4 regions of the Rhodopseudomonas sp. BAL398 genome follow, and region 2 is predicted to be linked to each of the others. Evidence: predicted binding sites of a transcription regulator. Region 2 holds the regulator's gene; each other region holds the start of a gene.

Region 1 (5,279 bases), 1.7 Mb from region 2:
CGATCTTGCACTCGCGCCAAGCACCGTACTGAGATCCTCTACGCATCCGCGCCAAGCTCCCTGAGGAAACCAGCCATTCGTTTTTTGACCTCGACCAGCTCGGCTTCAAGCTTTTCGATTTCCACCTGCACGGTCATTAAGTCAATTTCAGTCTCGACCTCGAAGGTATCCACAAAGCGCGGGATGTTCAGATTGAATCCGCTCTCCTTGATCTCGGCGAGAGGCACGACACGCGCATACTTTTCAACGTCCCGGCGAGCCTTGAACGTGTCGATGATCTTGGCCGTGTGCGCCGCTTCCAGGAGGTTTTGTGTCTTGGCCTGCTTGAAGTCGCGGCTCGCATCGATGAACAGTACGTCGGTCGTTCCGGCGCGCGCGCCGCCCTTTTCGCGCCGCCGATCGAAAACAAGCACGGCGACGGGGATCGAGGTCGATTGGAACAAATTCGACGGCAGCCCGATCACCGCATCGAGCAAGTTCTCGCGAACCATTTCTTCGCGGATCTTGCCCTCGGCGCCACCGCGGAACAGGACGCCGTGAGGTACCACGACCGCGACGCGGCCAAGCTTCGGCTTCGCCGTCTCGACCATGTGGGTGATGAAGGCCCAGTCGCCCGTGCTCGGAGGCGGCAGCCCGCGATGCCAGCGGTTGAACTTATCGGGTTTCGGCTTGCCATCCTCGGTCTTTTCGGTACCTCCCCACTTCTTCAGCGAAAAAGGCGGATTGGCAACCACGACATCGAACACCGCGAGCTGATCAGCCTCGACCAGCAGCGGGTTATTCAGCGTGTCGCCCCACTCAATGCGGGCACCGTCGATGTCGTGCAGGAACATGTTGAGCTTGGCGAGCGCGTGGGTGCCGCCATTGACCTCTTGCCCGAACAGCGCGAAGTCCTTGCTGCCAACTGCGTACGCCGTCTCGATGAGAAGCGAACCAGAGCCGCAGGCCGGATCGCAAATGCGCTCTCCGGGCTGCGGCGCAACCAGCTTCGCGAGAACATGGCTCACCTGCAGGGGCGTATAGAATTCGCCCGCCTTCTTGCCGGCCTCGGAAGCAAAGCGCTCGATGAGATAGATATAAGCTTCACCTATGGCCTCATCCTCGACGACATGGCCCGGCCGAAGGTCGAGCTTGGCGAAATCTTCGAGCACGTTCTTGATGCGGCGATTGCGGTCCTTCGTCTCGCCGAGCTTGGTCGCGGAGTTGAAGCTTACATTGCGGAATACGCCGCCGAGCTTCGCCTTGTTGGTGTTCTCGATCGCTTCGAGCGCGATATCGACGCGCTCGCCGATGTTGTCGGAATCGCGCGCGGCATAGAGTTCATCGAAGGTCGACCCCTCGGGCATCACGAAGCGCTCACGCTGCATGCGCCGCATCACACGGACTTCGTCGCCCTTGAGGTCTCGGAGATTGTCTTCGAGTTGCTGCTTCCAGACGTCCGAGATGAACTTCAGGAACAGCATGATCAGGATGTAGTCTTTATACTCGGCTGGGTCGATCAACCCGCGGAAAGTGTTGCAGGCCGCCCAGGCGACACGCTTGATGTCATCCATGGAAGTCTTCTCGGCTTGAGTGATCTTGTTGGTCACGCGATTCTCTCTCATTTGATCCGACAACAGTCGGGCGGCAGGGGCGTATACCACACATCGCCCCTGCCCGTGCTTGTGGCAGTTGCCTCAGCGATCTCCGCAAGGCGGATTAAATCGGGCCCGCAACTCGCGTTCGATCCGCATCCGGGAGGTTTCGTCGCAATAGAGCGCGGCGTAAGAGAGCGGCAGGCCCTGCCGCGCCCACGCCGGAGCCCGGTCGTGTGCCTGAATGCGGGTCCGGATCCAGCCCGATTCGCCGATGTCGACGACCTTCTGGCCGGTCATCGTGGCGCCGAGCACGGCGTAAACGCCGGAGCGGTCGGCCAGATGGGCAGGCGACGAATAGATGCCGTCAAACGTGTAGTTGCCGATATTGATTCCCATTGTTAGATGTCTTTCGTTCTAGCAGTCCTAGGACATGGCCTGGGGGCGCGCTAACGCCTGACCAGACCGGTTAAGGAACCGGGGGCGCGCTAACGTCCTCGGTTCCTCTCCGCCCGCTCTTCCAAGAGCGCGCGAAGCTGAGTGCGGCGAAGTTCGCCAAGGCGAGCTTCGATCCGCGATTGCTGGCGCAAGGTCTCCCCTAGCGCGACGATTCTCTGCTGATCCTCCCGTGACGGGACGAGCACAGCCAGTTGCTCGACAGCGCTCCTCTTCAGGTTGGCGATGGTGGCGCCGGTCGCGAGTGTGCGCAGTTCGACTTGCGTCATCGGGTCGTTGAGGAAGTGAACCAGATAAGATGGATGGATGGCAGTGCCCGGGGTGATGACGAGGACGCTCGCCGTGGCGACCATCGGCCCGACGTGGCACGGCACGAGGGCAGCCCGATAGGTTTGGCCGCGCGACTGAAGCAGGACTTCATCGGGCGCCAGAACAGGAAGCTCGCCTTGCATCGGCACCGCCGTAACCCTCAACAAACCGGCGGGATCGATCAGACCGTCCGCGCCAATATCACCTGCCTGGACGATCGAGATTGGCGCGCCCTCAACATGGCGAATGGCCTCCCGAAAGGCGATCCCGGAGCGGACCTTGCAGATGTTGGCGAGCGGCATTTTCAACGCAGTAGAGCCTTTCGGTCAGATAATATTCAATCCCTACCGTGAGTCGCACGGTGAGTCAAATACTACGCAGTAGGCTCTTTCCGACAAATAAAACGAAACTCGGGCGGCAATATTGAAGGGCCTGCTTGAATCGCCCCGCATGTTCCCTGTACGTTCCGTTGGAAGTTAGGGAAGCCGCCGTTCAGCATCATGCCCGATCAGATCGTCATCACCGAGAAGACCAGCCAGGCGAAAGACGTCCGGGGAGCCGTCGGTGGTCGCTACGGCGAGATCCTGCCGGCCGAGGGTCATCTGTTCGACCTGCTGGAGCCTGAGGATGTGGTGCCGGCTTGGAAGCGGTGGTCGCCGATCCTGTTGCGGCCCGAAGGCCTCTACGACACCCGTCCGGCCTCGGGCGGCAACAAGGCCGCCAAGCTCAAAGCGATCCGAGACGCGCTTCGCACCGCCAAGCGCGTCTGGCTTGCGACCGATTGCGACCGCGAAGGCCAGTTGATCGGCCAGGAGATTCTCGAGCACTACAAATATCGTGGCGAAGTCATGCGCGTGCTGTTCACCGCGCAGGATTCGCAGACCATCCGCGCGGCGTTCGAAACCGCAAAGCCCAACGCCGACTACGCGCGGCTCTACGCCGCCGCGGTGGCGCGCCGGCAGGCCGACCAGATCTACAATCTGTCGCTGACCCGCACCGCAACCGTCACCCTGGCGCAGGGTGCGCGGCGGGTGATTGGCGTCGGACGGGTGAAGACACCGACCTTGGCAATCGTGTGCCGGCGCGAGTTGGAAATTCGCAGTTTTGTCCCCCTCGCCTATTTCGAAATCGTCGCCACCGCACAAGTTGCCGGCGGGCAATTCCAGATCCGGCACGCGCCTCGGGAACGGATGACGCGGCGCGAGGTTGCCGAGGCCGTCGTCGAGGCCGCGCGTGATTTCGCCGGTCCGCTCGCGGTGCGCGTCGAGGACAAGCGGCAAGGACCGCCGAGACTGCACGATCTGCCGTCGCTGCAAAAACTCTGCGGCTCGCGCTTCGGCTGGCCGGCCAGCAAGACGCTCGAAGTGGCGCAGTCGCTTTATGACGGCCAGGGCAAGAAGATCATCACTTACCCGCGCGCCGAGGTGCGCTACCTGCCGCAGAGCCTGATCTCGGACGTGCCGCGGATCGTCGCCGGACTGCAGGCGGGGCAAGCATTCGGCGCGATCCCGGTGCCCGACCAGCCGGTGATCCGCAGGGGAGCGAGTGGCAGCTTTTACGACAAGGGACTGCAGGGCGCGAGCCATCACGCCGTCATTCCCAACGTCAACACCATCGACAAGCTGAAGGAGATCTGGCCGCGGCTGTCGCCCGACGAGAAGAAATTGTTCGACGTGATCGCGCGGGCCTATCTGGCCGCGCTGATGCCCGACTTTCGCTACCGGCAGACCACCGCAACGCTCGATGTGGCCGGCTTCGAATTTCGGGCCGCCGGCCGCCAGCCGATCGAGCTCGGCTGGCGGGCCGCCTTTCCGGAGTGGCAACCCGCGGAGGAAAAGGGCGACGAGGCGCAATTGCTGCCGCCGCTGCGCGATGGCGAGACGGCGCGGCTGCAGGATCCCAGAATCGAGGACAAGGAAACCCGGCCGCCGCCGCGCTACAATGAAGGTACGCTGATCGAAGCCATGCAAAATGCCTGGCGCTTCGTCGACGACGAGACGCTGCGCGAGCGCCTGAAGGAAGCCAAGGGCATCGGCACGCCGGCGACCCGCGCCGAGATCATCGGCGGGCTGAAGAAGCAGGCGTTCCTGGTGATCCAGGGCAAACACATCGTGCCCACCGAAGCCGGCCTATCGCTGTTCGGCATTCTGCAACAGGCCGATCCGGCGCTGGTCGATCCCGGCGTGACCGCGCAACTCGAATGCCTGCTCGACGACGTCGTGATCGGCAAGCAGGAGATGCTCGGCGCGATCGACGCGGTCTGCAATGTCGCGCAACGCATCATCGGCAAGCTGACCGAGAGCTCCGCCGCTGGAGGCCCGGCTTTGCTCGGTGATGCGGCAGCCGGTTCCGCCCGATCTTTTCCGCCGACGGCAGCGATGAAGCGCTATGCCGACAGCCTCGCCCGGCAACTCGGCATCAAACCGCCTTCCGGCTACAAGACGTCGATATCGATCTGCGGTGCCTTTCTGAAGCAACACGCACCCAAGAAGGCCGATGGCAATTTGAACGCGACGGCCGAACCCAAACCGGTGAGTTCGGCGCAATTGTCCTACGCCAGGAAAATCGCGATCGCGAAGGGCATCGTCGTGCCTGATCCGGCCAAGACCGACGCCGTCGCGATGGCCGCATGGATCGATCTGAACAGGGGCACGAAGCGACGAAACGGTCATCGCAAGGCTGCTGTTAGGACCGCCGGGAAGAGCGCCTCCCGCTCAATGACGTCGCCGAAGAGAGTTCGAAAATCGAAGGTTGAGGCGCCTGCCGACGCGGCGCCACCGACACCGAATTCTGCAACCGCCACGGCGCTGCGAATTCCCTATGGCAACAAGGAAGTCGCGCTCAAGCTCGGCGCGCGTTATCGCAATGGGGGCTGGTTCGCTCCGCCGGGAGTCGATCTTGCCGCATTCAGCGAGCGGGGATGGCTATAGCGGCTTGCCC
Region 2 (5,279 bases):
AGCGGGCGGGTTCGCGGCGGACCTCACTGCGTGGCCGGCGCTGGCGCGGCTGAGCAACTGGGTGCGGGCCGAGGCCGGGGCAGGGCGGCTATTGCCATGGGTGCCGGTCGCGTTCGGCGCCGGCATCGCGGTGTATTTTGCCGCCGACCACGAACCGATCGCCTGGGTCGCCGCACTGACTGCGGCGGCCTTTGGTACGGCGGCGGTGCTGCTGCGCCGGCAGCGGATCTTTCCGCTTGCGGTGCTGATCGCGGCGCTCGCCGCCGGCTTTGCCACCGCCTGCCTCAAGGCCGCCTGGATCGCCCATCAGGTGCTGTCGAGGCCACTCTATTCGGTTTCGCTGCAGGGCTATGTCGAGACCCGTGAGGATCGCACGCGCAGCGATCGCTTCGTGCTGCGGGTCGCGACCATGGACAGCCCGCGCCGGCCGATCAAACTCGAACGGGTGCGGCTGTCGGTGAAGAAGGGAGCCGCGCCCGCGGTCGGCAGCTTCGTCGCCTTGAAGGCCCGGCTGCAGCCGCCGCTGGCGCCGTTGCGACCGGGCGGCTACGATTTCGGCCGCGACCTGTATTTCCAGGGCATCGCGGCGTCCGGCTTCGTGATGGGCGCCATCACACCACGCGACCCGCCGGGCGATGGCGGCTGGCGGCTGCGCTACGCCGCCCTGATGCAGAATCTGCGCGACGCCATCGATGCCAGGATCCGATTGACGCTGGACGGCGACACGCGCGCGATCGCCACCGCCTTGCTGACCGGGCGGCGCGACGCGATCTCGACGCCGGTCAACGACGCGATGTTCATCTCCGGGCTCGGCCATGTGCTGTCGATCTCGGGCTATCACATGGCGGTGGTGGCCGGCGTGGTGTTCTTCGTGGTGCGCGCGCTGCTGGCGCTGATCCCGGCGCTGACGGTGACGTTTCCGATCAAGAAAGCGGCTGCCGCGGCGGCGCTGGCGGCCGCGGCGTTCTATCTGCTGCTGTCCGGCGCCGAGGTGGCGACGCAGCGCTCGTTTTTGATGACCGCCGTGGTGCTGATCGCCGTGATGGTCGATCGCCGCGCCATCACCTTCCGGACGCTGGCGGTGGCCGCGTTAGTGGTGCTGCTGATCGCGCCGGAAGCCCTGGTGCATCCGAGCTTCCAGATGTCGTTCGCCGCCACGTTGGGGCTGGTGGCGCTGGTCCAGATTGGGATGCCGGCGCTGTTGGCCGCGCCCGACCACTCGGCGACCGCGCGCGCGGCGCTGTGGGGCGGCCGCGAGATCGCCATGCTGGCGCTGGCGTCGCTGGTCGCGGGCCTGGCCACCACGCCCTATGCGGCGTTTCACTTCCACCGCGCCACCCCCTATGGGGTGCTGGCCAATCTGGCGGCAATGCCCGTGGTCTCGGCCCTGGTGATGCCGGCGGGCCTGCTGGGGCTGGTGGCGATGCCGTTCGGCTTCGACGGCGTGTTCTGGCGGCTGATGGAAATCGGCATCGACTGGATGATCGTGGTGGCGCAATGGGTCGCGGCACTGCCCGGCGCGATCGGCCGGGTCGCGGCGTTCGGCACCGGAGCGCTCCTGCTCGCCACCATCGGGATGATTGCGCTCGCCCTGTTGCGCACGCCGCTGCGCTTTGCCGGTGCGCTGGCGATCGCCGTGGCGGCGGGCTGGGCGCTGCTGAAGCCGCAGCCTGCGATGCGGGTGTCGGATGACGGCCGGCAAGTCGCGGTACGGGGCGCCGACGGCCGGCTACGGCTGATGCAGAGCGGCAACGACGCCTTCCTGCTCAAGGAATGGCTGGCGGCGGATGGCGATTCGCGCCAGGGCGGCGATGGGTCGCTGACGCAAGACGTATCCTGCGACGCCGACGGCTGCGTCACGGCGCTGGCGGACGGCGCGCTGGTGGCGCTGGCGAAGCGCCCGGAGGCGCTGGACGATGATTGCACGCGCGCGGCCGTGATCGTCAGCGCGCTGCCTGCGCCGGACGATTGCGCGGCGCGGCTGATCGGTCCGGAGCAATGGCGCCGCGGCGGCGCGCTGGCCTTGCGGCGCGGCCGCGATGGGGGCGATGGATGGGCAATCGACGCGGTCCGCCCGCGCGGCACCGATCGGCCCTGGGCGCCGGCCGATCCGAACGCCACGACGGCCCGGATCAGCACTTCGTCGCGGGGCGCGGCGCCGGTCGACGCAACGCCCGCGCCAACCGATCAGCGCGACACCGACTGAGCGCGAACAGCCTCAGTATTTACGATACAGCCCGACCAGCTTGCCCTGAATCCGCACCCGGTTCGGCGGCAGGATCCGAACTTCGTAGGAGGCGTTGGCTGGCTCCAGCGCGATCGAGGCGCCGCGTCGGCGGAACCGCTTCAGCGTGGCTTCCTCCTCGTCGATCAGCGCCACCACGATGTCGCCGGTCTCGGCACTCTCATGGCGCTGGATCAGCGCCATGTCGCCGTCGAGGATGCCGGCATCGACCATCGAATCGCCGCGCACTTCCAGCGCGTAGTGCTCGCCGGCGCCGAGCATGTCGGGCGGCACGCTGATGGTGTGGCTGCGGGTCTGCAACGCCTCGATCGGCGTGCCGGCGGCGATCCGGCCCATCACCGGCACCGAGACGTTGCGGCTGGAATCATCCTCGGCGGGGTTGGAGCTGGCGGGGCGAACCTTGCCCAGATTGCCTTCGATTACGCTCGGAGTGAAGCCGCGACGGCCGTTGCCGCCGGGATTGATGCCCATCTCCGGCAACTTGATGACTTCGATGGCGCGGGCGCGATTGGGCAGCCGGCGGATGAAGCCGCGCTCTTCCAGCGCGGTGATCAGCCGGTGAATGCCGGATTTGGAGCGTAAATCCAGCGCATCCTTCATCTCGTCGAACGAGGGGGGGACGCCGGCTTCCTTCAGCCGCTCGTTGATGAATCGCAGCAATTCATATTGTTTGCGCGTGAGCATCTCGACCAATCCCCAGTCTGTCGCCGCATGTTCCGCAAGGCGCCACAAGAGCCCCCAAATGCAGATTGCCAGAACCGCACGGCCAGAAACAAATCATGAACGAACACTATATGTTCCATATGTGTTCTGCAACCCCATAATTTGCCGGTAACAATTTGAGCTTTTGCTACAAGGGGAGCTTCAGGATGGTACAGGCCGAACCGGCGCTGGCCGCCGGGGCGAATGGTGAACGGATCACCAGGGCCTGCGCCGCGGCGAGCTTGCCCAGCAGCGAGGAATCCTGGCGTTGCACCGGCGTCGCCAGCAATTGTCCGTCCGGGTCGATCTCGAGCCGGGCGCGGACATAGTCCTGGCGCTGGTCATTGGCGGGAAGGTCGCCGCCAAGCTTGGCCGGCTGGGGTACGTGGTGCACCTCGTGGCGTCCCGCCAGCGCCCGGATCAGCGGCACCATGAACAGGAAGGCGCAGACATAGGACGACACCGGATTGCCGGGCAGGCCGATCACCGCCATCGCCCCGCGCCGGCCATGCATCATCGGTTTGCCCGGCCGCATTGCGATCTTCCAGAATGCCAGATCGACGCCTTCGGCCTCCAGCGCGCGTTTGACCATGTCGTGGTCGCCGGCCGAGGCGCCGCCGGTGGTGACCAACAGATCGGCGCCGGCATCGCGTGCCCGCCGGATCGCCGAGGTGGTGGCCTCCATCGTATCGGCGGCGATGCCGAGATCGGTGATCTCGGCGCCCTCATCACGCGCCAATGCCCGCAGCGCATAGCCGTTGGAATAGACGATCTGTCCAGGACCCGGCTCGGTGCCCGGCATCACCAATTCGTCGCCGGTGGCGAGCATCGCCACCAATGGGCGCCGATGCACCGGCAGCATCGGATGGTTCATCCCGGCGGCCAGCGATAGATCACGGTCGCTGAGCCTGGTTCCGCGGCGCAGCAGCACCTGGCCCGTCTCAAAATCGATTCCGGCCGGGCGGATATGCCGGCCGGGCTGCGCCGCTTCGGTGATGGTGACGATGTCGCCGTCGCGCAGCGTGTCTTCCTGGATCACCACCGTGTCGGCGCCGGCGGGGATCACCCCGCCCGTGAAGATCCGCAGCGCCTCGCCGTCACGCAGTGCCACATCGGCCGGCCGGCCGGCCGCGACCTCGCCGATCACCCGCAGCCTGGCGCCGGCGGTGGCGACATCCGCCGCCCGCACCGCATAGCCGTCCATCGCCGACATCGGCTGTGGCGGCTGGGTCCGCAGGGCGGCAAGATCGCGCGCCAGAACCCGGCGATGCGCGGTGTCGAGCGCGACGCTTTCCTCGGGCAGCGGCAGCGCGCCGTCGAGCACCGCCGACAGGGCGTCGGCAACCGGCATCAGGGCCATGTCAGTCTCCGGTTTGGATTCGCGCGCCTGCGGGACGATGGTGTGGGGCGCGGTAACGCGGTGTCCGGCTTATGTCGATGCCGCACTTTGCGCAAGGCGCCGCGCGCTGATGGTGAGGCGGTCGCGCATCCCCAACGAAATCATTATTGTGATCGGCGCGTGCCCCCTCTAGCAGCGTCACGGCGGCTGTTGAAACTCTCGGGCAAAGATTGGGAGCGCATAGATGCAGGACAATTTTGCGAAGTGGCTGTTTCGGATCGTCGCCACCCTCGGGGCGATCGGTTTTATCACCGCCTATTCGATCCGGCACGACTGGAGCAAGGGCGCCATGCCGAGCTTCAGCGATGATTATCGCCCGCCGGAAAGCAGCGCGCCGCCCAGCGCCGCGACGGCGCCTGTCGCCGCACCCGCGGCGGCGCCTCGCGCCGCAAGCGCCGCCGCGCCAGCGGACGTGGCGGCGTCGCCGAATGCCGGCACGGCGCCTGCCGCAACGTCCAGTGCCGGCGGTCAGGGCCAAGCCCCGTGCCAGCCGATCGGACGCACCGCCAAGGGCGAATTGGTCTATTCGATGGATTGCCAGCGTCTGCCGACCCCATAACAGGGGGGCTTGATACCAGGACGCCAGCCGCGCTGCGGCCGATCGGACACTCAGTCAGGCGCATGGTCCGTGGGCGGCACCGCGACCATCGCTGGCAGATAGATGTCGTTGAACGCCGGCGGCAGCCGACGCGGCTTGCCGCTGCTGATCTCGATGCAGACCAATTCCCAGCGGCCGCGCATCACCGTGGCGCGATCGCGCGGCCGGATCATTTGAAACCGCCGTTCCATGATCAGCCGGCCGTCGCTGCGCGTGATCCAGGTGCTGAGCAGCAATTCGTCACCGAGCACGCTGGGCAGCAGATAGTCATATTCGCCGCGACGGATCGCCATCGCCCGATCGAGCCGCTGCCAGTCGGCCAAATTCAGGCCGAG
Region 3 (5,279 bases), 120 kb from region 2:
TCGTCGCCAACCTCATGCGCGAGCTCATCGACAATATGGGCGGGGACGTTCGGTTCGCAGTAAGCGACGTGCGGATCAGCAATGAGGAGGGTGAACGTCCCCGCGTCCAATACGATCGCGCCGGAGAGACACATAGCCTGACCTGCGACTTCATCGCCGGCTGCGACGCCGATCACGGGGTCAGCCGCGCCTCGATCCCCGCCGACGTATTGACGACAGTCAGCCACGAATTCGGTTACGCATGGCTGGCGTCGCTGGTCGAGGCCCCGGCCGCCGGCCCTGCGATCATGGGAACGAGCGACAGGGGCTTCGTCTCCCAGATCCCGCGCGGGCCCGAGCGTAGCCGCTACTATCTGCAATGCCCGGTGAGCGATGGGCCCGAAGACTGGCCTGATGAGCGGATCTGGGACGAAATCCGCCTGCGGCTGAATGACGACACCATCAAGACCGCTCCGGTGCTGACGAAGGAGGTCGTGCCGCTACGCTCGGTGATTCATTACCCGATGCAGTATCGCAACCTCTTCCTGGCCGGCGATGCCGCGCATCTCGTCCCTCCCACCGGCGGCAAGGGCATGAACATGGCCCTGTACGACGTGGACGTGCTCGCAGATGCCCTGACCAACGCTGTGAAGGGCGCAAACACCTCCGGGATCGAATGCTACTCGGACACGGTCATGCCGCGCGTCTGGCGGTATCAGGAATTCAGCGCCTGGCTCACCGACACCATGCATGATGGCGGCGATCCCGCGCAGCACGGGGCGTTCCGGCAGATGACGGCTCGCGCTCGACTGGACGAGCTGTTCACCTCACCCGCCGCCGCTCGCCTCCACAGCGATTACCTGCGCGGGCTCGCGTGATCCGGCGGTCGCCAACCTCCTCATACGAATGAGCGCCGGCCAGGCTGGCTCCGGATTGGCCTCATCGCCCATCGGCAGAAGGATAGCGAAATGAGCGAAACCCGAACCAGCGTCATCTTCGGCGGCAGCCTCGGGATCGGCGAGGCCACCGCAGCACTTCTCGCCAAGCAGGGCGACGCGGTGACGATCGTCGGCCGCGATGCCGGCCGCCTCGCCGCCGCGGCAGAGCGGATCGGTGGGGTCAAGACTGCCGTCGCGGACGCGCGCGATCGCGATGCCGTCTCGCGGGTGTTTGAAGCCACTGGGTCGGTTGATACGGTGGTTGTCTGCGTCGGTGGAAGCAAAGGCATCGGCCGCTTCCTCGACATCGACCTGCATGACGTGATGGCGGCGTTCGAGGAGAAGGCGTTCGCCCAGCTCCTAGTGACGCAGGTCGCCGCCAATCATATGAAGCCGAAAGGCTCCATCACCCTCGTCACGGCCGGCTCGGCACGTTCCGTCACGCCGGGTGCCGTTGGTCCCGCCACGGTCAACGGTGCCCTGGAAAGCGCGATCCCGACGCTTGCGGCCGAGTTGGCGCCGATTCGCGTCAACGCGGTCAGTCCCGGCCTGATCGACACTCCTCTGTGGGATTTTATGCCGGACGATGCACGCCAGGCGTTTTTCGATGATGTCGGGTCCAGGCTGCCGGTGGGCCGAGTCGGACGGCCGCAGGAGGTGGCCGACGTGATCGCGCTGGTTGCAAGGAACGCCTTCGTTTCCGGTGCGACCTATGTTGTGGACGGCGGAACCGGGGCTGGATGATCCTCCGTGGCAATGTTGGGTCGTACCTGACAGGCCTCGTGACGGCTGTCTGGGGCGATAGTTTTCGCCCGGCCTGCCCCGCAACGCCCCCGCAGCGCAGTTGGTCAGTGTGGCCTGGGCGCTACAGCGCCGGCCGCGATTTAGGCTAATGTGTGACACGTTCAATCGCGACCCGGGGAGATCACGGTGCGGCAGGCAATCAAATCATTGGTGTTGGGACTGGCCGCGGCATCCGCGCTGGGACTGGCCTCGCCCTCATTCGCCGCCGATCTCGCCGCGCGTCCCTACACCAAAGCGCCGCCGATGCTGGCTGCGGTCTACGACTGGAGCGGCTTCTATATCGGCGCCAATGGCGGCTGGGCCTCGAGCCGGAGCTGCTGGGATTATGTCGGCAGCCCCACCGCGCGCGTCGCGGCGGTTTCCGAAGGTTGTCACGATGCCGACGGCGGCACCGCAGGCGGCCAGATCGGCTATAATTGGCAGACCGGCTCCTGGGTGTTCGGTGTCGATGCCCAGGGCAACTGGGCCGACCTGAAAGGCTCCAACGATCCGGCGGCGCCGCTGCCTGGCACCACCAATCGCTCCAAGGTCGATTCCTTCGGCATGTTCACCGGCCGCATCGGCTATGCCTGGAACAACGCCCTGCTCTATGTGCGAGGCGGCGCCGCGGTGGTGCACGACAAATATGATTTCGGCTTTACCGGAGCTGCTGCGCCGCTGAGCACCGGATCGGAAACCCGCTGGGGCGGCACCGTGGGCGCCGGCGTGGAATATGGCTTCACCCCGAACTGGTCGGCCGCGATCGACTATCAGCATGCCTTCATGGGCAGCCGCGACGTGACCTTCGGCGGGTTCTTCCTGGCGCCGACCGGTGTGGTCGAAAACGTCAAGCAGGACCTCGATGTCGTCACCGCCCGGATCAATTATCGCTGGGGCGGTCCGGCGGTCGCGCGCTACTGAGCGGCTTTGATCTGATTTGAGTGCAGCAGGCCGGCCTCGTGCCGGCTTTGTTGTGTGTGGGGGGCCGAGCGCGCTGGCTCGCGGCTGCCGCTCTGCCCTCGCTTGCGTTCCGCCCAGCCGTCTTGCCAAGAAATGGTTGATGGCTGCGACGCAGCACTGGCAATCGCCTCACGTTCTTCCTATGTTCCAGACTTGAGCCAATTGGCGTCAGCCCCGGTTATCCGGCGATGCGCCCGAATGCGGCGCGTCGTTCGCGTCTGGGAATTCTCATGGACGAAATCATCAAGGCGAAGCGGCAGGCCACTGCGTTGCGCGCGATCACCATCCGCGGCGCCCGCGAGCACAATCTCAAAAATGTCGATCTGGAGATCCCGCGCGACAAGCTCGTGGTGTTCACCGGCCTGTCCGGCTCCGGCAAATCCTCGCTGGCCTTCGACACCATCTATGCCGAGGGCCAGCGCCGCTACGTCGAATCGCTGTCGGCCTATGCCAGGCAATTCCTCGAAATGATGCAGAAGCCCGACGTCGACCAGATCGACGGGCTGTCGCCGGCGATCTCGATCGAACAGAAGACCACCTCGAAGAATCCGCGCTCCACGGTCGGTACCGTCACCGAGATCTACGATTACATGCGCCTCTTGTGGGCCCGCGTCGGCGTGCCCTATTCGCCCGCCACCGGCCTGCCGATCGAAAGCCAGACCGTATCCATGATGGTCGATCGGGTGCTGGCGCTGCCGGAGGGCACAAGGCTCTATCTGCTGGCGCCGGTGGTGCGCGGCCGCAAGGGCGAATACCGCAAGGAACTGGCGGAATGGCTGAAGAAGGGCTTCCAGCGGGTCAAGATCGACGGCGCCTTCCATGAGCTGGCCGAGGCGCCGGTGCTGGACAAGAAATTCCCCCACGACATCGACGTCGTGGTCGACCGCATCGTGGTCCGCCCCGATATCGGCCAGCGCCTGGCCGAAAGCTTCGAGACCGCGCTGAAACTCGCCGAGGGCCTCGCGGTGATCGAATATGCCGACGCGCCGGCGGCTCTTGCTTCACCTCCCCCTGGAGGGGGGAGGTCGACCGCGAAGCGGTCGGGAGGGGGTGAAGCCGCGAGTGCTGCGCACCCCACCCCGGCGCTGCGCGCCGACCCTCCCCCTCAAGGGGAGGGTAACAAGAAGAAGGTCGCCAAGATCCACGACAAGACCGGCGCCGAACGCATCCTGTTTTCGGAGAAATTCGCCTGCCCGGTGTCCGGCTTCACCATTCCGGAGATCGAGCCGCGACTTTTCTCCTTCAACAATCCCTATGGCGCCTGCCCGGCCTGTGGCGGGCTCGGCATCGAGCAGCATATCGACGCCGATCTGGTGATCCCCGACAAGGAGTTGACGCTGCGCAAGGGCGCGATCGCCCCCTGGGCGAAATCGTCGTCGCCCTATTACATCCAGACCCTGACGGCGCTGGCGAAATTCTACAAATTCACCCTCGACACCAAGTGGAAGGACCTGCCCAAGAAAACTCAGAACGCCCTGCTCCATGGCTCCGGCGATGACGAGATCAAATTCTCCTATCAGGACGGTGTGCGCTCTTACGACACCAAGAAGCCGTTCGAGGGCGTCGTCACCAATATCGATCGGCGCTTTCACGAGACCGAAAGCGAATGGGCGCGCGAGGAGCTCGGCAAATATTTCTCCGACGTGCCCTGCGAGGCCTGCCACGGCTTCCGGCTGAAGCCCGAGGCGCTCAGCGTCAAGATCGGCGGCAAGCATATCGGCGAGGTCTCCGAACTGTCGGTGCGCCGCGCCGGCGAATGGTTCGAGGCGGTGCCGAAGGCGCTGAACAAGCAGCAGAACGAAATCGCCGTCCGCATCCTCAAGGAGATCCGCGACCGGCTCTCCTTCCTGCTCGATGTCGGCCTCAACTATCTGACGCTGGCGCGCGCCGCCGGCACATTGAGCGGCGGCGAGAGCCAGCGGATTCGGCTGGCCTCGCAGATCGGCTCGGGCCTCACTGGCGTGCTCTATGTGCTGGACGAGCCCTCGATCGGCCTGCACCAGCGCGACAACGCCCGCCTGCTGGATACGCTGCGCCGGCTGCGCGACCTCGGCAATACGGTGATCGTGGTCGAGCATGACGAGGACGCGGTGCTGGCGGCGGACTATGTCGTCGATGTCGGCCCCGGCGCCGGCACCCATGGCGGCCATATCGTGGCGCAGGGCACGCCGCGCGAGGTGATGGCCAATCCGAAATCGCTGACCGGAAAATATCTCACCGGCGAATTGTTCGTGCCGGTGCCGGATCGGCGGCCGCCGAACCATCGCCGCACCATCAAGGTGATCAACGCCCGCGGCAACAATCTGAAAAACGTCTCGGCCGAAATCCCGCTCGGCCTGTTCACCTGCATCACCGGCGTCTCGGGCGGCGGCAAGTCGACGCTCTTGATCGACACGCTGTACAAGGCGATCGCGCGCAAACTCAACAATGCCAGCGAGGGCGCCGCCCCGCACGACCGCATCGAAGGCCTGGAGCATATCGACAAGATCATCGATATCGATCAGTCCCCGATCGGCCGCACCCCGCGCTCCAACCCCGCGACCTACACCGGCGCCTTCACGCCGATCCGCGAATGGTTCGCCGGCCTGCCGGAATCGAAAGCGCGCGGCTACGAGCCCG
Region 4 (5,279 bases), 2.8 Mb from region 2:
CCGACATATCGACATTGTCCTGCTTCTGCGCCCACAGCAGCGTCGCCAAAGCGCGCGCGGCGGGCTTCAGCAGTCCCGGCATATAGATGTGATAGGCGCCGAAGCGGACGCCATATTTGCGCAAGGTGGCGCGCGAGGGCTGGTCGAGATCCTTCATCTCGGCGGCGATCTTCTGCCGCTCGATGACGCCGAGCGCCTCGATCAGCTGGAATGCGATGCCGCGGGCGATGCCGGTGACATCCTCGGCCTTGGTCAGATCGAACAACGGCCCCAGCAGCTTTTCGATATGGGCTTTCAGCCACAGGTCGAGCCGGGCCTGCACCGCTTCGCGCGGCGCGCCGGTCAGGCGATCGTCGGCGACGATCCGCAATCGCGGGTGCAAAACATCATCGGCCCCTACCAGCTTGGCCACCGCATCGCCGGTCCAGCGCACGGTGCCGTCGGAGGCGAGCACGAATTGGTCGTCCGGCGCGGCCGCCAATTTCTCGGCGCGGGCGTCAATTTCGCCGGCCAGAGCCTTTTGGGCGGTCGCCTGCAAGGCTTTCGCATCCGAACCAGCCTCGGCGGCGTCGGGCGCGAATGTGAATCCGTCGAGGCGGCCAATTACATGGCCCTCCACGATCACTTCGCCAGTTTTACCAATTTCAGTATTCAACATCGTATTTTCCCGCAGGCGGCGCATCAATACACTGGTCCGACGATCAACGAAACGCTCCGTGAGCCTTTCGTGCAACGCATCGGACAATTTATTTTCGACTTCTCGCGAAATTCCCTGCCAATGTTCGGGATCCGCGAGCCAATCGGGACGATTGGCGACGAAAGTCCAAGTCCGGATCTGCGCGATCCGGGCCGACAGCGTGTCGATTCCACCATCGGTTCGATCGGCCTGTTCAATCTGGGCCGCGAACCAGCTATCCGGAATTTTGCCCTTTTGCATTAGAAATCCGTACAGCGTCGTCACCAGTTCGGCGTGTGCGGCCGGCGCGACCTTGCGGTAGTCCGGAATCTGACAGGCGTCCCAGAGCCGCTCCACCGCGGCGGGGCCATGAGCGATATCGCGGATTTCGGCATCGCGCGCGGCGTGTTCGAGCACCCGCAGGTCCTCGGCGATCGGCGCACGGGTCAACGCGTTGTGCGTCGGGCTCTCGGCAAGCGACACCTGCAATGCGGCGAGCGAGGAAAAATCCAGCTTGGCATTGCGCCATTGCAGCACCTTCACGCTGTCAAAGGTGTGATTTTGCAGCGCGTTGACCAGTTCGGGCTCGAACGGCGCGCAGCGCCCGGTGGTGCCGAAGGTGCCGTCGCGGGTGGCGCGGCCGGCACGGCCGGCGATCTGGCCAAATTCCGACGGGGTCAGGCGGCGGAACTGATAGCCATCATATTTGCGGTCGGACGCGAAAGCGACGTGGTCAACGTCGAGATTGAGGCCCATGCCGACGGCGTCGGTGGCCACCAGATAATCGACGTCGCCGGACTGAAACATCGCCACTTGGGCGTTGCGGGTGCGCGGGCTGAGCGAGCCCAGCACCACGGCGGCGCCGCCATGCTGGCGCTTGATCAATTCGGCGATGGCGTAGACCTCGTCGGCCGAGAAGGCCACGATCGCGGTGCGGCGCGGCTGCCTGGTGATCTTGCGGTCGCCGGCGAATTCCAGCTGGCTCAGCCGCGGCCGCGTCACGATGCTGGCGCCGGGTAGCAGCCGCTCGATGATCGGCCGCATCGTCGCGGCGCCCAACAGCAGCGTCTCGTCGCGGCCGCGCCGATGCAGCAGCCGATCGGTGAAGACATGGCCGCGCTCCAGATCGGCGGCGATCTGGATTTCATCGACAGCGAGGAACGAGACGTCGAGATCGCGCGGCATCGCCTCCACGGTGGAGACCCAATAGCGCGCCTTCGGCGGCTTGATCTTCTCCTCGCCGGTGACCAACGCCACCGCGCTTTCGCCGACCCGGGCGACGATCTTGTTGTAGACCTCGCGCGCCAGCAGCCGCAGCGGCAATCCGATGATGCCCGAGGAATGCGCCACCATCCGCTCGATCGCCAGATGTGTCTTGCCGGTGTTGGTCGGTCCGAGAACCGCGGTCACGCCGGCGCCAGGAGCGCGATCGCTCGCAAACCACGGCGGGGGAGAGGAAAAGGCCATTTTATTGATTTTCTGCGTCGCTTGCGGTCATAAGTGTTTCACAATGCGACGCATCCGACGTCGCATTTTAAGCTTTGGAACGAGTCCGGAACGAAACGCGCCCGAATCGGTGACTCGACCGTTCCGGACTTTGTTCCCCACCACATCTCGCCCCGGCGTTCGAGAATGCCACCAGACTCGGAGAGCCCTGGGCTGGCGGTCGTCTGGATTTGAACAGCGGTCTTAATGACCATGCGTTCGGTGATTGCCCCCGGAGTCAACATCATTCCGCTCCCGGGATGTTGCGATGGCGTGGCGGTGAGGCTGCGACGGAGCGCGGCGCCGCCGACCCGATTCGGTTTCCGTCGCGCGATGCGCCTATTGGGTTTTGGCAGTCGCTTTCGGTACGGCGGGGCTTGCCTGGGTGTTGAACTGGGTCGCCTCGAGCACGGCATTGCCCAGCGGCGTCGGGATCTTGATCTTGAACGGGACCAGCACGCGGGTGCCGGCGATCGGCACCAGCCAGACTTCCATATCGCGCTGGCGGATCAGATATTTGATCGCCGTACGGTCGGCGATGTATCCGGAAATCGGCGCGAAATACAGCGCGCACACCACGGCAGGGCCGTGATAGCCCTTTTCCGCCTTGACGGTTTCGATCCGCTTGAATTCGAATTTGAGATCGTAACGCATCCGGCCGTCGAAGATCGGCGTCGAGGCACGGCAGGCATCGGCGCTGATCGGGTCGGCGGTGCCGGGCACCCGCAGGAATGAGCCGGTCATCGGATCAAACACGCCGCGACGGTGCGCCTCGGTGACCGGAATGCGATCGGCGTCGACCGGCGGGGTCGGGGTGATGGCGTAATCCTTCACATTGCCGCCCACCAAGGTCATCCGAATCGATTCCGTTTTCCTTTTTGACGTGGTGGACGCCGCATAGCTCATCGGCACCAATTGGCCATTGACGATCCGGCCCTGCGATTCACCGCTGCCCTTGCCGCCGGCAAAGGCCTGCAGAAGCCCCGACGTGCCGCCGTTGGCGGAGGCCGAATATTGATCGGCGTCGATCTCGATCATCCAGGCGCCCTTGCCGATGACGATTCCGGCCAGCGACGCCTCGTAGCGCGCGTCGAGCTTGCCCTGCGCCGCGGCTTCGCCGAACGGCGCCGCCAGCCCGACAACAAGCGCCAAGGCGGGAAGGGTCCGCTGGGCAAACGACAGGCTGGGGAGATTGATCACTGACGGGAGGTCCTGTCTGGGGCACGTCATGCGCGCCTCGATCTCGGACCATCATTTTGCAACGAATGCGTCCTTTATATGATGCTATATGGTTGAGGCCGCGAGGGAAACCGCCATGCACCCGGCCCCCTGCAGCAGCTTGACCCGGCGGGCAGGCCACTGTTGCGCGGCTGATAACTTGACGCTGGACGCCGTCCCGCTTATAGGTCCCCGGTTCCTGAAATGGACGTGATTTTACAACCCCCGCGCCTGCTAGTGGGCCGACGGGGATGACAGAGGATTTTCGCCATGTCCCGGCGCTGCGAACTGACCGCCAAGGGTGTCCAAACGGGCAATAAGGTCAGCCACTCGAATATCAAGACCAGGCGGCGGTTCCTGCCCAATCTGGTCAATGTGACCTTCTTGTCGGACGCGCTGGGCCGCCCGGTGCGGCTTCGGGTCTCGACCAATGCGCTGAAGAGCGTCGACCATCGCGGCGGGCTCGACGCCTTCCTGCTGAAGGCCAAGGACGCCGAGCTGTCGCAGAAGGCCGTCGACATCAAGCGCGCGATCGCCAAGAAGAAAGCCGCCGAACCCGCGGCTCCGGTCGCCGCCGCCAGCTGAGGCTTCGGCACCACCGACTGATCGATCGAATTTGAACCCGGCTGGATCGCAAGATCCGGCCGGTTTTGTTTTCAGGGAAGCTCTCTTTTTCAGGGAAGCTCGCTGGCGCACTCGATCTCGGCGTCGCGATGGCGCTGCGACCGATCCGATCCATGCACGGAGTCCCGACGCCGCGCGGCCGCAAGCATTGATGCGCGCGCCTGCGTCACGGCTGACGCGGCCGTTCTACCCGCGCTCTGCGAGCAGCCCGCATGCTGGCGGCGACACAGCCGCAACTACACGGCATTCCGCGGATTGATTTCATTGCCGCGCGCACTTTCGACCCACACGGCAAACCGCCGCATTGCGGCATATGATTAGTGCGGCGTCGATGGCGCAACGCAGCATTGGCGCTCGCACCGCACGCGTGACGACGCTTATTCGATCCCGCATCAGCTCATCGATGAACGCCACGATCAGCGGTCGCGTCGACCACCATGCAGACGTTGCTATTTGCTGCAAAGCGGCAACAAGGCACGCCGACCTTACTTCAGTACCGCGAGCGCCGCGCTTAAGTAATCATACGGAGGTGCGAAGGGCTCTCAGAGTCCGTAACCGAACCGACAAATCGATTGTTGCCCTCGTAATATTGCGTGATAATCGCATCGCCAATGACAGCGATGATCGAGAGTGAGACAGCTCTCTCCCTATTCCAATTCGGGGATGGTGTGCGATGAACGATTATGATCTCGAAAACAATCTCGATGCGAACTTGAAATTATTCCGGCAGTTGCTGTGCGGCGCGCTTCCCGATGAAGACCGCACTGTCCTGACCCAGCTGATCAAATGCCTCGACGTGCAAGAGCATGCAGGGGTCGAGCATGGCGAGCGCGCGGAAGCGCTGGGCTAAGCTTTGCCGATTGCCGCAGCCGACAAGCGCGCGGGCGTCGTTGTGGCGATCAGCGATGGGGTCGCGTGCCGGCGCGAGCCCTTCGAGCATAGCCGGCGCGACGGTCTTGTCCGACGCCCGACCTTGAAGACCGCACGGCCGTGCCGCACAGCACTATTTGAGCGGAGAGTTCGGCGACGGCACGAGGATCGTTGATTCAACGTTGAGGATGTCGGCGACATCAAAGCCCTTCGCATCGTTCGCAGCCTCTGGGCTCTGAATGTATCGCTGCGCGACTTCATGAGGATCGGCGCCCTCTTCATAGGAAACCAAGACGAAGATCCTATGCGCCAGATCATCCTTCTGGGTCCATAAGCCGTGCGCTTCGACGCCGAACCGGCCAAAATTATCGAGGTGGCGCGGATAGACGGTTGAGGCATAAAAATC

What was found. The regulator LexA, encoded in region 2, represses DNA repair genes until DNA is damaged. The targets are predictions, from matches to a motif close to TGTTCNNNNTGTGTTCNG.
Region 1: RBJ75_RS14110 (type IA DNA topoisomerase) is a predicted target of LexA. The motif match lies at 2,791-2,808, and genes of this name have one in related genera.
Region 3: uvrA (excinuclease ABC subunit UvrA) is a predicted target of LexA. The motif match lies at 2,793-2,810, and genes of this name have one in related genera.
Region 4: RBJ75_RS21150 (helicase-related protein) is a predicted target of LexA. The motif match lies at 2,219-2,236, and genes of this name have one in related genera.

Annotation. Positions count from the first base shown of each region.
Region 1 covers NZ_CP133111.1:2,982,072-2,987,350, forward strand. Annotated here, with positions in the region: gene RBJ75_RS14095 (type I restriction-modification system subunit M) at 39-1,604, opposite strand; gene RBJ75_RS14100 (hypothetical protein) at 1,677-1,973, opposite strand; gene RBJ75_RS14105 (restriction endonuclease subunit S) at 2,063-2,647, opposite strand; gene RBJ75_RS14110 (type IA DNA topoisomerase) at 2,840-5,269, shown strand.
Region 2 covers NZ_CP133111.1:1,314,907-1,320,185, reverse strand. Annotated here, with positions in the region: gene RBJ75_RS06285 (ComEC/Rec2 family competence protein) at 1-2,206, shown strand, start outside; gene lexA (transcriptional repressor LexA) at 2,219-2,929, opposite strand; gene glp (gephyrin-like molybdotransferase Glp) at 3,096-4,307, opposite strand; gene RBJ75_RS06270 (hypothetical protein) at 4,531-4,905, shown strand; gene RBJ75_RS06265 (acyl-CoA thioesterase) at 4,956-5,279, opposite strand, start outside.
Region 3 covers NZ_CP133111.1:1,193,693-1,198,971, forward strand. Annotated here, with positions in the region: gene RBJ75_RS05610 (4-hydroxybenzoate 3-monooxygenase) at 1-857, shown strand, start outside; gene RBJ75_RS05615 (SDR family oxidoreductase) at 948-1,661, shown strand; gene RBJ75_RS05620 (outer membrane protein) at 1,860-2,621, shown strand; gene uvrA (excinuclease ABC subunit UvrA) at 2,891-5,279, shown strand, end outside.
Region 4 covers NZ_CP133111.1:4,480,909-4,486,187, reverse strand. Annotated here, with positions in the region: gene RBJ75_RS21150 (helicase-related protein) at 1-2,143, opposite strand, end outside; gene RBJ75_RS21145 (DUF3108 domain-containing protein) at 2,501-3,358, opposite strand; gene rpmB (50S ribosomal protein L28) at 3,650-3,964, shown strand; gene RBJ75_RS21135 (hypothetical protein) at 4,677-4,853, shown strand; gene RBJ75_RS21130 (NIPSNAP family protein) at 5,007-5,279, opposite strand, start outside.